3 regions of the Kluyvera sp. 1366 genome follow, and region 2 is predicted to be linked to each of the others. Evidence: predicted binding sites of a transcription regulator. Region 2 holds the regulator's gene; each other region holds the start of a gene.
The links. Region 2 encodes Fur, which represses iron uptake genes when iron is present. Its sites were predicted from a motif close to ATAATAATGAGAACNACTATCAA; they were not measured.
Positions count from the first base shown of each region.

Region 1: the regulator Fur is predicted to act here: its motif matches at 1,848-1,870, upstream of ACVLVH_RS17870 (TonB-dependent receptor domain-containing protein).
Region 3: the regulator Fur is predicted to act here: its motif matches at 1,781-1,803, upstream of fepB (Fe2+-enterobactin ABC transporter substrate-binding protein).

Region 1 covers NZ_JBTRDW010000007.1:327,789-331,065, reverse strand. The annotation lists gene ACVLVH_RS17870 (TonB-dependent receptor domain-containing protein) at 1-1,719, opposite strand, end outside; gene ACVLVH_RS17865 (Rdx family protein) at 1,940-2,227, shown strand; gene ACVLVH_RS17860 (PadR family transcriptional regulator) at 2,297-2,836, opposite strand; gene ACVLVH_RS17855 (siderophore-interacting protein) at 2,926-3,277, opposite strand, start outside.
Region 2 covers NZ_JBTRDW010000004.1:193,476-196,752, forward strand. The annotation lists gene ybfF (esterase) at 1-202, shown strand, start outside; gene ybfE (LexA regulated protein) at 370-645, shown strand; gene fldA (flavodoxin FldA) at 783-1,313, shown strand; gene fur (ferric iron uptake transcriptional regulator) at 1,668-2,117, shown strand; gene ACVLVH_RS10225 (hypothetical protein) at 2,179-2,574, opposite strand; gene glnS (glutamine--tRNA ligase) at 2,810-3,277, opposite strand, start outside.
Region 3 covers NZ_JBTRDW010000001.1:173,704-176,980, forward strand. The annotation lists gene ACVLVH_RS00825 (ABC transporter permease) at 1-674, shown strand, start outside; gene ACVLVH_RS00830 (ABC transporter substrate-binding protein) at 684-1,613, shown strand; gene fepB (Fe2+-enterobactin ABC transporter substrate-binding protein) at 1,826-2,776, shown strand; gene entS (enterobactin transporter EntS) at 2,773-3,277, opposite strand, start outside.

The DNA of each region.
Region 1 (3,277 bases), on a different contig from region 2:
GCGGCGATAGCGGGTGTAGGCGATGAAGTTTTTGTACTGGTTATAGAACACCGAGGTGTTGACCGTTACACCTTCTGTCGCCTGGCCTTTCAGGCCCCACTCAAAGTTGTTGCTGGTTTCGGTTTTCAGATCGGTGTTACCAATCAGCGCATATTGCGCGCTACCCGCATAGCTGGAACCCAGGTTCCATGAGCCATACAGCTGGCTGGTGGTGGGGAACTGCACGCCGTGTTTGTATTGCAGATAGGTGGTCAGCGCTGGCGTTAAATCGTACTGGAAAGTCAGCGATGGCAGCACCTGCGTATCGGAGTTAGTTTTGCCATACAGCGCATCAACCTGCTCTTCGGTCAGCACCGTGCTGCCGGTAGTGAGATCGCCGAGATTTTTCGGCTTGGTGCTTTGATACATTACGCGCACGCCGGGAGTGACCGCGAAGTTGTGGCTATCAAGATCGAAATTGATCTTATCTTGCAGGTATCCTGCCACCGCGAAAGTGCGGCTGTCAGACTGCGGTTGGGTGATGGCGCTAAAGGCGCTCGGCGCTGGCTCCTGGCGGAACGGACGCTCGCTGTTGTCGAGGCGCGCATTGACACCGGCACTCAGCTCGTGGCGGCCCAGCGTTTTGGTGCCGCGCGTGTCGAAGCCATAGCTATCGACGTTGAAATCGGAATAGACAAAGCCGTACTGGCTGGCGCTGGTCGGCAGATAGGTATTGTCGTGCGCCTGAGTTTGCTGCCAGTAAAGGCGCGTGGTCAGCGTATCGATAAAGTCGTTGTACGGCGTCCACTCATCCGCCAGATTGATGCCCCAGCGGCGCGTATCGCTCTGCTGCTGCGCGGTGCCCCAAACGGTGTTGCCGCTGGTGTCCCAGGTATCGTAATGGCTGTGGTTGGTTTTGTGGTAGTAATCAAAGGTAGCGCTCAGCTTGTGCTGATCGTTCGGCTGCCAGATACCGGACGTCATAAAGGCGTCAGAGTGCCAGTTGGCCGGATAAGCCTGTTTCGCGTCGCTGTTGTTGCGGGTTTCCTGGCCATCGCGACGGCTGTAAACAAACAGGCCGCGCAGCTCATCATCGCCAGCAGCGGCGGTGATGCCGTTGTGCCAGCTGCGATTCGATGAGTCGTAATCGCTCTGGTAACCGAAATAACTATTTTTGTCGCTGCTAAGGTAATCGTCAGCGGTTTTATTGTGGAACGAGACGTTACCGCCAATCGAGGTATTCGGCTGATCCACCGCCGTGGCGCCCTTCTCAATATCAACGCTGCCGAACAGGTAGGGATCGATGTAATCGCGGCCAATACCAAAGGTGTTGTTGCCGGTGCGGCTGACGTAAGGGCGGCCGGTGGCATCCGGAATCGGAATGCCGTCGATATCCATGCCGACGCGATTACTCTCCAGACCACGAATGTTGTAACCGGTGTAACCCGCGCGGTCGAAACCGCTTTTACCGGCAGAGGATCCGCCGCTGGATCCGGTGGCGCTGATCAGCGGCTCATAACGCATGATCGAACCGAAATCGTTCGCACCGCGTTTTTGCAGCTCTTGTGCTGTGATGGTGGTTTTATTGCCGGCCTGCTGTTTTGGCGCGGTGACGGTGAGAACCGGTTCATTGCTGGTGCTATCGCTGGCGGCAAAGCTGCAAGCGGCATGAATAGCTGAAGATAAGATGGCAACTTTGGAAAGACGTTGCTGGGCTGTTCCCTGAAAGAGTGAAGACATGCGCGAAATACCTGGTTAATTGTTAGTATTCGCTCACTTGCTTGCTGCCGGAAAGTACGGACCTTGGTTAAAAGACCGTAAAAATTATGGACTTATTTTTTGTAATAAATGATGTCGAAAGGAATGTAATGCAAGTGGTAATCATTATCAACTAGCAGTAAGCTAAGATGTATCTTGGACCGCACATTTTGTTAACTTCATTATCTAAATGAGACACGTTATGTCACAGAAACCAGCGATTACCATTCATTACTGCACACAATGTAACTGGCTGCTGCGTTCCGCCTGGATGGCGCAGGAGTTGCTGCATACCTTTGCCGAGGATTTAAGCGCGGTAACGCTACAGCCGGGAACCGGCGGCGTGTTTGAGATTACCATTGATGGTCAGGTGATTTGGGAGCGTAAGCAGGAAGGCGGATTCCCGGATGCGGCAGCGCTGAAGCAGCGCGTGCGCGACGTCTGCTGGCCGGATCGCGCGTTGGGGCATGTGGATAAGAAGAAGAGTTGATTTGGGGTTCGTGCATTATCGGAATAAACGGATGTACGCGCACCTAAGGTCGTCATTCATGGCGACCTGCTAACTTTTAGCGATTTTTTCCGCCGCTTCCTTCAGCGCGCTGATCACTATCTCCAGCGCCTCATCCGAAATATCTTCCTGCGCCAGACGATGATTCAAGGTGTATTTGATCAGATGAATCGCCTGTTCAACCTGCGGAATGCTGCGGTTATTCACCAGAATCGCCAGCGAGGTTAATCGCTCGATAATCGCATTCACGTTGTCACGATTCTCCGCCAGCAGCGCCTCGCCGCCTTCATTCAGCGCATAGGCTTTACGCGATGCCTGCGCATCGACCACGCGAATCGCATCCATCTCTTCGAGCAGCGTCAGGTTGGGATAGATAATGCCGGGGCTGGGTGAATATTCCCCTTTGGAGAGCTCTTCAACCGATTTGATCAACTCATAACCGTGCGCAGAGCTCATGGCGAGAAAGTGCAGCATTAACAGGCGGATATCGCTGGCATCCAGCATCCGCTCCCGACGCTTCTTGCGTGCGCCTGCACAGACGGTGCGCTGTGCGTGATCGGACTGCCATGGAAAATCCCGCTGCTGTTTCATTGCCTTCCTGAGCGCTAATTAAGGGAGGTTGATAGTAGTCTGCCGCCTGGCAAAATTCAACACAGGCGGCAGCGCGCGCGGCGTTGGCGTTATTTTTGATGCCAATAGGCTACGGCGCGCACGAAATCGGTATGTGCACCGCGTCCCTGGGTGAAGTAATCGCTCAGCAGTTTCACCGCTTCGCCCTCGCCCGTCAGCCAGATGAAGTATTCAGTGGCAGGCAGCGCAATCCTATCCAGCTGCGCCTTAATCGGTGTTAGGTTATCGGCCTGCATGGTGCCGCTGCCCAACCAACTCACCTGCACATTTGGCAGATCACCGAGATAATCGCGGCCGGTGGCTTCATCGGCATAGGCCAGCAGGTGAATTTCCTGCGCCTGGATTTCGCTGTAACGACGTTTAAAGGCGGGCAGACCGGTCTCATCACAGACGTAAATCTGG
Region 2 (3,277 bases):
GGAAGAGATTCCTGCGTGGCCGCATCCGGCGCTGTTTATCCGCGGCGGCGACTCGCCTTATCTGGATAATCAGCATCGCGATGCGCTGCTGCGTCAGTTCCCGCAGGCACATGCACATGTGATCAGCGGTGCTGGACACTGGGTGCACGCCGAGAAACCCGATGCGGTGTTACGCGCCGTTCGGCGTTTTTTTAACCTGTAAAAGCAAAAGCTTGCCGCTTGCGCTTTAGGGTTGGCGTCAGGGAAGGCGCTGGAGTATGATGTCGCGCTAAAAATTTGCCACGGATATTTTTTCGCCGTGGTCGGGCCGATAATGTTTTAATCGCGCAGCGCCTTTCCGCCGTTCGCGCCCACTCAGTTTTACAAACCATGGCAAAAGAACAGACAGACCGCACTACGCTTGATCTCTTCGCAGACGAGCGGCGTCCTGGTCGCCCGAAAACCAGCCCGCTGACGCGTGATGAACAGTTACGCATCAACAAACGCAATCAGCTCAAGCGCGATAAAGTGCGTGGGCTGCGTCGTGTTGAGCTGAAGATGTCGAGCGAGGCGGTTGACGCCCTCAGCACGCTAGCCGATCAGCAAAACATCAGTCGCAGCGAATTGATTGAACAAATGCTGCTGGCACAGCTCAAACTGTCGTAACGCGCGAAGACCGCACGCTGGAACACAAAGTCACGGTTTTATACGTTCCGCACTTTTTACCGGTCTGCTATTATTCGCATAACTGTGCAGTCAACTGACTTACTTTCACAATCAGGATTTAAGAGGTTACCTAACCCATGGCAATCGTAGGCATTTTCTTCGGCAGCGATACCGGCAACACTGAAAACATTGCAAAGATGATCCAGAAACAACTGGGTAAAGATGTCGCCGAAGTGCATGACATTGCTAAGAGCACCAAAGAAGATCTCGAAGCGTTCGACATCCTGCTGCTGGGTATCCCAACCTGGTATTACGGCGAAGCGCAGTGTGACTGGGACGATTTCTTCCCGACGCTGGAAGAGATTGATTTCAATGGTAAGCTGGTAGCGCTGTTTGGTTGTGGCGATCAGGAAGATTACGCCGAGTACTTCTGTGATGCGATGGGCACTATCCGTGACATCATTGAGCCGAATGGTGCGGTGATCGTCGGTCACTGGCCAACCGAAGGCTATCACTTCGAAGCCTCTAAAGGCCTGGCCGATGACAAAAACTTCCTTGGTTTGGCCATTGACGAAGACCGTCAGCCGGAATTGACCAACGAACGCGTTGAGAAGTGGGTGAAGCAGATCTTTGATGAGCTGCAGCTGAAAGAGATTATTGAAGCTTAATTCCCTGCTCTGCCCGATGTGCGCACTGCCTCACATCGGGTAACGGAATTTCCTATAAAAATAATAGCTACGGTTTTTTAACTTTTCCCCGCAAATCTGTAGAATACCCGCAATGGTCATCCGCTTATTCCTCTGGCAGTAGAATGAGGCTGAGTGAAATGGAATCCAAAACCCAAGCGTCTTGAAGACGTTAGTGACGATATCCTTACAAACTTTGGTGATTAAGGACGTTGCCTTGGTTTTCATTTCACTGCTTGAGTTCTATAATGAGACGCAAATGAGAATGCGCGTTGACCTAAACATTCAAGGCCCCTGCGCCGCAAGTGACTAGCAAAGTAACAGGACAATATCCGCATGACTGACAACAACTCCGCATTGAAGAAGGCTGGCCTGAAAGTCACGCTACCCAGACTGAAAATTCTGGAAGTGCTTCAGGGACCCGGCCCAGAGTCCCATCACGTCAGTGCGGAAGATTTGTATAAGCGCCTGATTGATATGGGCGAAGAGATTGGTCTGGCAACGGTGTATCGCGTTCTTAACCAGTTTGACGACGCGGGCATCGTAACCCGTCACAACTTTGAAGGCGGCAAATCTGTCTTCGAACTGACTCAGCAGCATCACCACGATCACTTGATCTGCCTGGATTGTGGCAAAGTTATAGAATTCAGCGATGAATCAATCGAAACGCGTCAGCGTGAAATTGCCACTCGCCACGGCATTAAGCTCAGCAACCACAGCCTGTACCTGTACGGTCATTGTGCTTTGGGAGACTGCCGCGAAGACGATACGCTCCACGATAAGTAATTGAGTGTGCTATGCAGTATAAAAAAAACCGGCGCTTGAGCCGGTTTTTTTATGCCTGTAATCAGGCGACAAGCGTTTCCTGCAGGTAGCGCCAGCGCGGAATGGCGGTGCTGCAATCCAATACCGCCAGTGAAATGCGGCTCTGATTGATGCCGTTCATCATCTGTAATTCACGATACTGAATCGTCACTTCCTCGCTTTGCTGCGAGATGATGGCGTGCTCACTGGTGGCAATGCGCATGCCTTCACGCTGCCCCTGTAACTGGCGAAACAGCACTTCCATTTCATTGAGGTCCAATCGTTTGCCTTGCGGCGTGACCATTTTGAACTCGGGATGAAAGTGCGATAAAAACAGATCAATGCTGTCGTCACTGCCTTCCGCCTGATTGAAAATACGTTCAATAAGCTGATGTAAAACCACCACGCTATGCCTGGCTTCCTGGGCGAGAGTTGTCATTTTTTTTCCTTAGATAAGCCGCAGAGCACCGTCTGAGAGCGCATAGCCTACCTGAAAAAAAGTTTTTCACACTGCCAAATGGGTTAATTTTTCTAAAGTCAGAATAGTCGCAAATAGGGAATTAAAGGCGAATTGAGGCGTGCAGCATAAAAGGTCGTATCTGGCCAAATTGAGATAATAAAAAAGGGCGATTGCTCGCCCTTTCATGATCTTATCGTGCTCGCGACTAAAACTATTAATCGCCGATTTTTGCCCAGGTATCACGCAAACCTACGGTGCGGTTAAACACCAGCCTGGAGGGCTGTGAATAGACGCTATCAGCACAGAAATAGCCTTCACGTTCGAACTGGTACGGTGCCATCGAATCGGCAGCACGTAAACCAGGCTCAACGAAGCCCTGTTTGATTTCCAGTGAGTTTGGGTTGATGGTGGTGAGGAAATCCTCAGCCGCGCCCGGATTTGGCACACTGAACAGACGATCGTACAGGCGGAATTCCGCTGGCAGCGCGTGGATTGCAGAAACCCAATGGATAACACCTTTCACTTTACGGCCATCGGCCGGATCTTTGCTCAGCGTATCAACGTCGCAAGTACAATAGATGCAGGTAATATTGCCTTCAGCATCCTTCGCCACACGTTCGGCACGGATCACGTAAGCATTACGCAGACGCACTTCTTTACCCAGCACCAAACGCTTATACTG
Region 3 (3,277 bases), on a different contig from region 2:
CGCGTCACAGCGGCGTGCCGAGTTTCCTGCTGCCCGCGCCACAGGCGGTGCTGGAGGCGCTGTGGCTGCATCGTCAACTGCTGTGGCATCACGCGCTCTATACGCTGGCGGAAATTGTGCTGGCGCTGTTGCTGGGCGTCGGCGCGGGCGTGACGCTGGCGGTGCTGATGGCCGCCAGTTCGCTGCTGCGTCGCGTGCTGTTTCCGCTGGTCACCGCCAGCCAGGCAATCCCGGTGTTTGCCCTCGCGCCGCTGCTGGTGCTGTGGCTCGGCTTTGGCATCGCCTCAAAAGTGGTGGTAGCGGCTTTGATCCTGTTCTTCCCGCTGTGCTTGTCACTGTTTGATGGGCTGTGCCGTACGCCGGTCGGCTGGCTGGAGCTGGCGCAAACCTCCACTTCATCGCGTTTCCGCATCTTCTGGCGCGTGCGCTGGCCCGCCGCGTTACCGCAGTTTTTCTCCGGCCTGCAGATGGCGGTGGTGTTGGCCCCGATTGGCGTGGTGATTGGCGAATGGGTCGGCGCCAGCGAAGGGCTCGGCTATCTGATGATGCAATCCAACGCGCGACTGGAAACCGCCACCAGCTTCGCGGCGCTGCTGCTGTTACTGATTCTGGCGCTGCTGCTTTCGGGCAGCGTGGCGTTGATGCGCAAGAAAATCCTCTGGCAATCTACATAAGGAAATACCGTGAAAACCCTACGAATGGCATTGACCGCGTTGCTGCTGCTGGCGACCGCTAACGTGCAGGCGGCGGAGAAAGTTCGCCTGCTGCTTGACTGGTTTATCAACCCCAATCACGCGGCGATTTTTGCTGCCCAGCACAGCGGCGCGTTTAAGAAAGAGGGGCTGGATGTGGAGATGATCGCGCCCGCCGATTCCGCGTCCGTGCCGCTGCTGCTGGCGGCGGGCAAAGTCGATCTCGCCGTCAGCTACCAGCCGCAGCTCTACACGCTGGTAGATAAAGAGGTGCCGGTGATCCGCGTCGGCACGTTGATTAATCAGCCGCTGAATACGCTGACCACGGTGTCAGACGATATTCACTCGCTGAAGGATTTCGCTGGCAAAACCATCGGCTACGCGGTGCCGGGCACCGAAGACGTGGCGATCCGCAATATGCTAAAAGCGCAGGGCGTTGATGCCGACTCGGTGAAGCTTATCAACCTGAATATGGATGGCACCTCCGCGTTGCTAACGCACAAGATTGATGGCGCGATGACCATCTTTCGCAACTATGAGCTGCTGGATCTGAAAGACAAAGGCGCGCAGCCCACGGTGTTCAAGCCGGAAGATTACGGCGTGCCTGCTTATGATGAGTTGATCATCCTGGCAAACCAGAAAACTGCCGCGCAGGACAAACGCATTCCGGCGTTTTTACGTGGCCTGGATGCCGGCGTGGCGTGGCTACGCGCGCATCCGCAGGAAGCGTGGCAGGCGTTTATCGAAAAATATCCCGAGCTAAATACGCCGCTCAATCACGAGGCGTGGCAGGCCACGTTGCCATATTTCGCCCAGCATACTGCGGCGTTTGATCAGGCGCGCTATCAGGCGTTTGGTGAGTATATGAAGGGTAATGGTGTGATTAAGGCTGTAGCGCCGATGGCGCGCTATTCGTTGTAAGTTGGTGCGGTTTGCCCCTCACCCCAGCCTTCTCCCGCGCGCGGGAGAGGGAGCCGACCGCGCCCACCTAACCATTCTCTCCATCTAACCATTCCCTCTCCCGCCTGCGGGAGAGGGTTAAGGTGAGGGGAAACCACGCACAATTTCCCTTGCACCTACACTTATTTTTGATAATGATATTTATTCTCAACTATCAAGTGATGGACAACCTGATGCGTTTCCCTGCTCTTTCTCTACTGCTTAGCCTGTTTTTCATCTGCACCCATGTACAAGCCGACGCCGCCTGGCCGCGCACTATCGCCACACCGAAAGGCCCCTTCACACTGCAACAGCAGCCGCAGCGCATTGTCTCGACCAGCGTTACGCTGAGTGGCACTTTGCTGGCAATTAACGCGCCGCTGATTGGCTCCAGTGCCACCAGTCGCAATAGCAGCGTATCGGATGCGCAGGGCTTTTTTACGCAATGGAGCGCGGTGGCCAAAGCGCGTCAGGTTAAACCGCTCTATATCTCGCAGCCGAATGCCGAAGCGATTGCCGCCGAAGCGCCGGATTTGATTGTGATTGCCGCCACCGGCGGCGATTCGGCGCTGCGCCTCTACGATCAGCTGCAAACCATCGCGCCGGTGTTAGTGATCGACTATGGCGATAAGAGCTGGCAGGCATTGACCCTGCAGCTGGGTGAGATTACCGGCCATGAAGCTGATGCCAATAAGGTGATCGCAGCATTCGACCAACGAGTCGAAGCAGTGCGTCACAAGATTACGCTGCCGCCGCAGCCGACCTCTGCGCTGGTCTATTACGAAGATGGACGCGGAATGAACTTGTGGACGCCAGCATCGGCGCAGGGCGCGCTATTACAGGATTTGGGCTTTACGCTGGCCGCGCCGCCCGCCAGTTTTCAGGGCAGCACCAGCATGGGTAAGCGCAATGACATTATTCAGCTGAATGGCGAAAACATGGCCGATGGCATCACCGGCAACACGCTATTGCTGTTCGCCGCTGATGAGAAAACCGTGCCGCAGGTGGCGAAGAATCCATTCCTCGCCCATCTGCCGGCGGTACAGCAGCACGACATCTTTGCCGTGGGTAACGATACTTTTCGTCTCGATTACTACAGCGCCAGCAATATGCTCAGTAGCATCGAGCGGCAATTTGCCCGTTAAGCCTCTGCGGTGGCGGGCTGCGGCGCGTCCGGTTGTGCACTGAGGCGCGCCGTGCGCAGGCCGCGCGCCGCCAGCGACAGCAGCACCAGCAATCCCGCCGCTAATCCACCAAACCACAGCACGCTGCTCAGCGGTGCCAGCACGCGTGCCAGCGCCCCCAAACCCAATGCCCCAACCGAATCGCCGGTCACATCCTGCGCGGTGCCGAAGCTGTTGACGCGTCCCAGCAGCGCATCCGGCGTGTGGTGCTGCGTCAGCATAAACTGCAATAGCGAAGCGATGGCGTTGCTGTAGCCGTAACACACCAGCGCCAGCAGCGCGGGTAGCAGATGGCTGTAAAGACCGAGCGAGGCGATGCAGGCAAATGCCAGCAGCGCACAGCCAATCAGCACCCATCCGGGACGCGTTAACTGCCGCACCCAGCCGCTGGTAAAAGCACCGATCATCGCACCCAGCGGTACCGCCGAGTACATCAATCCTAATGCGGACGCATCGGCGTGA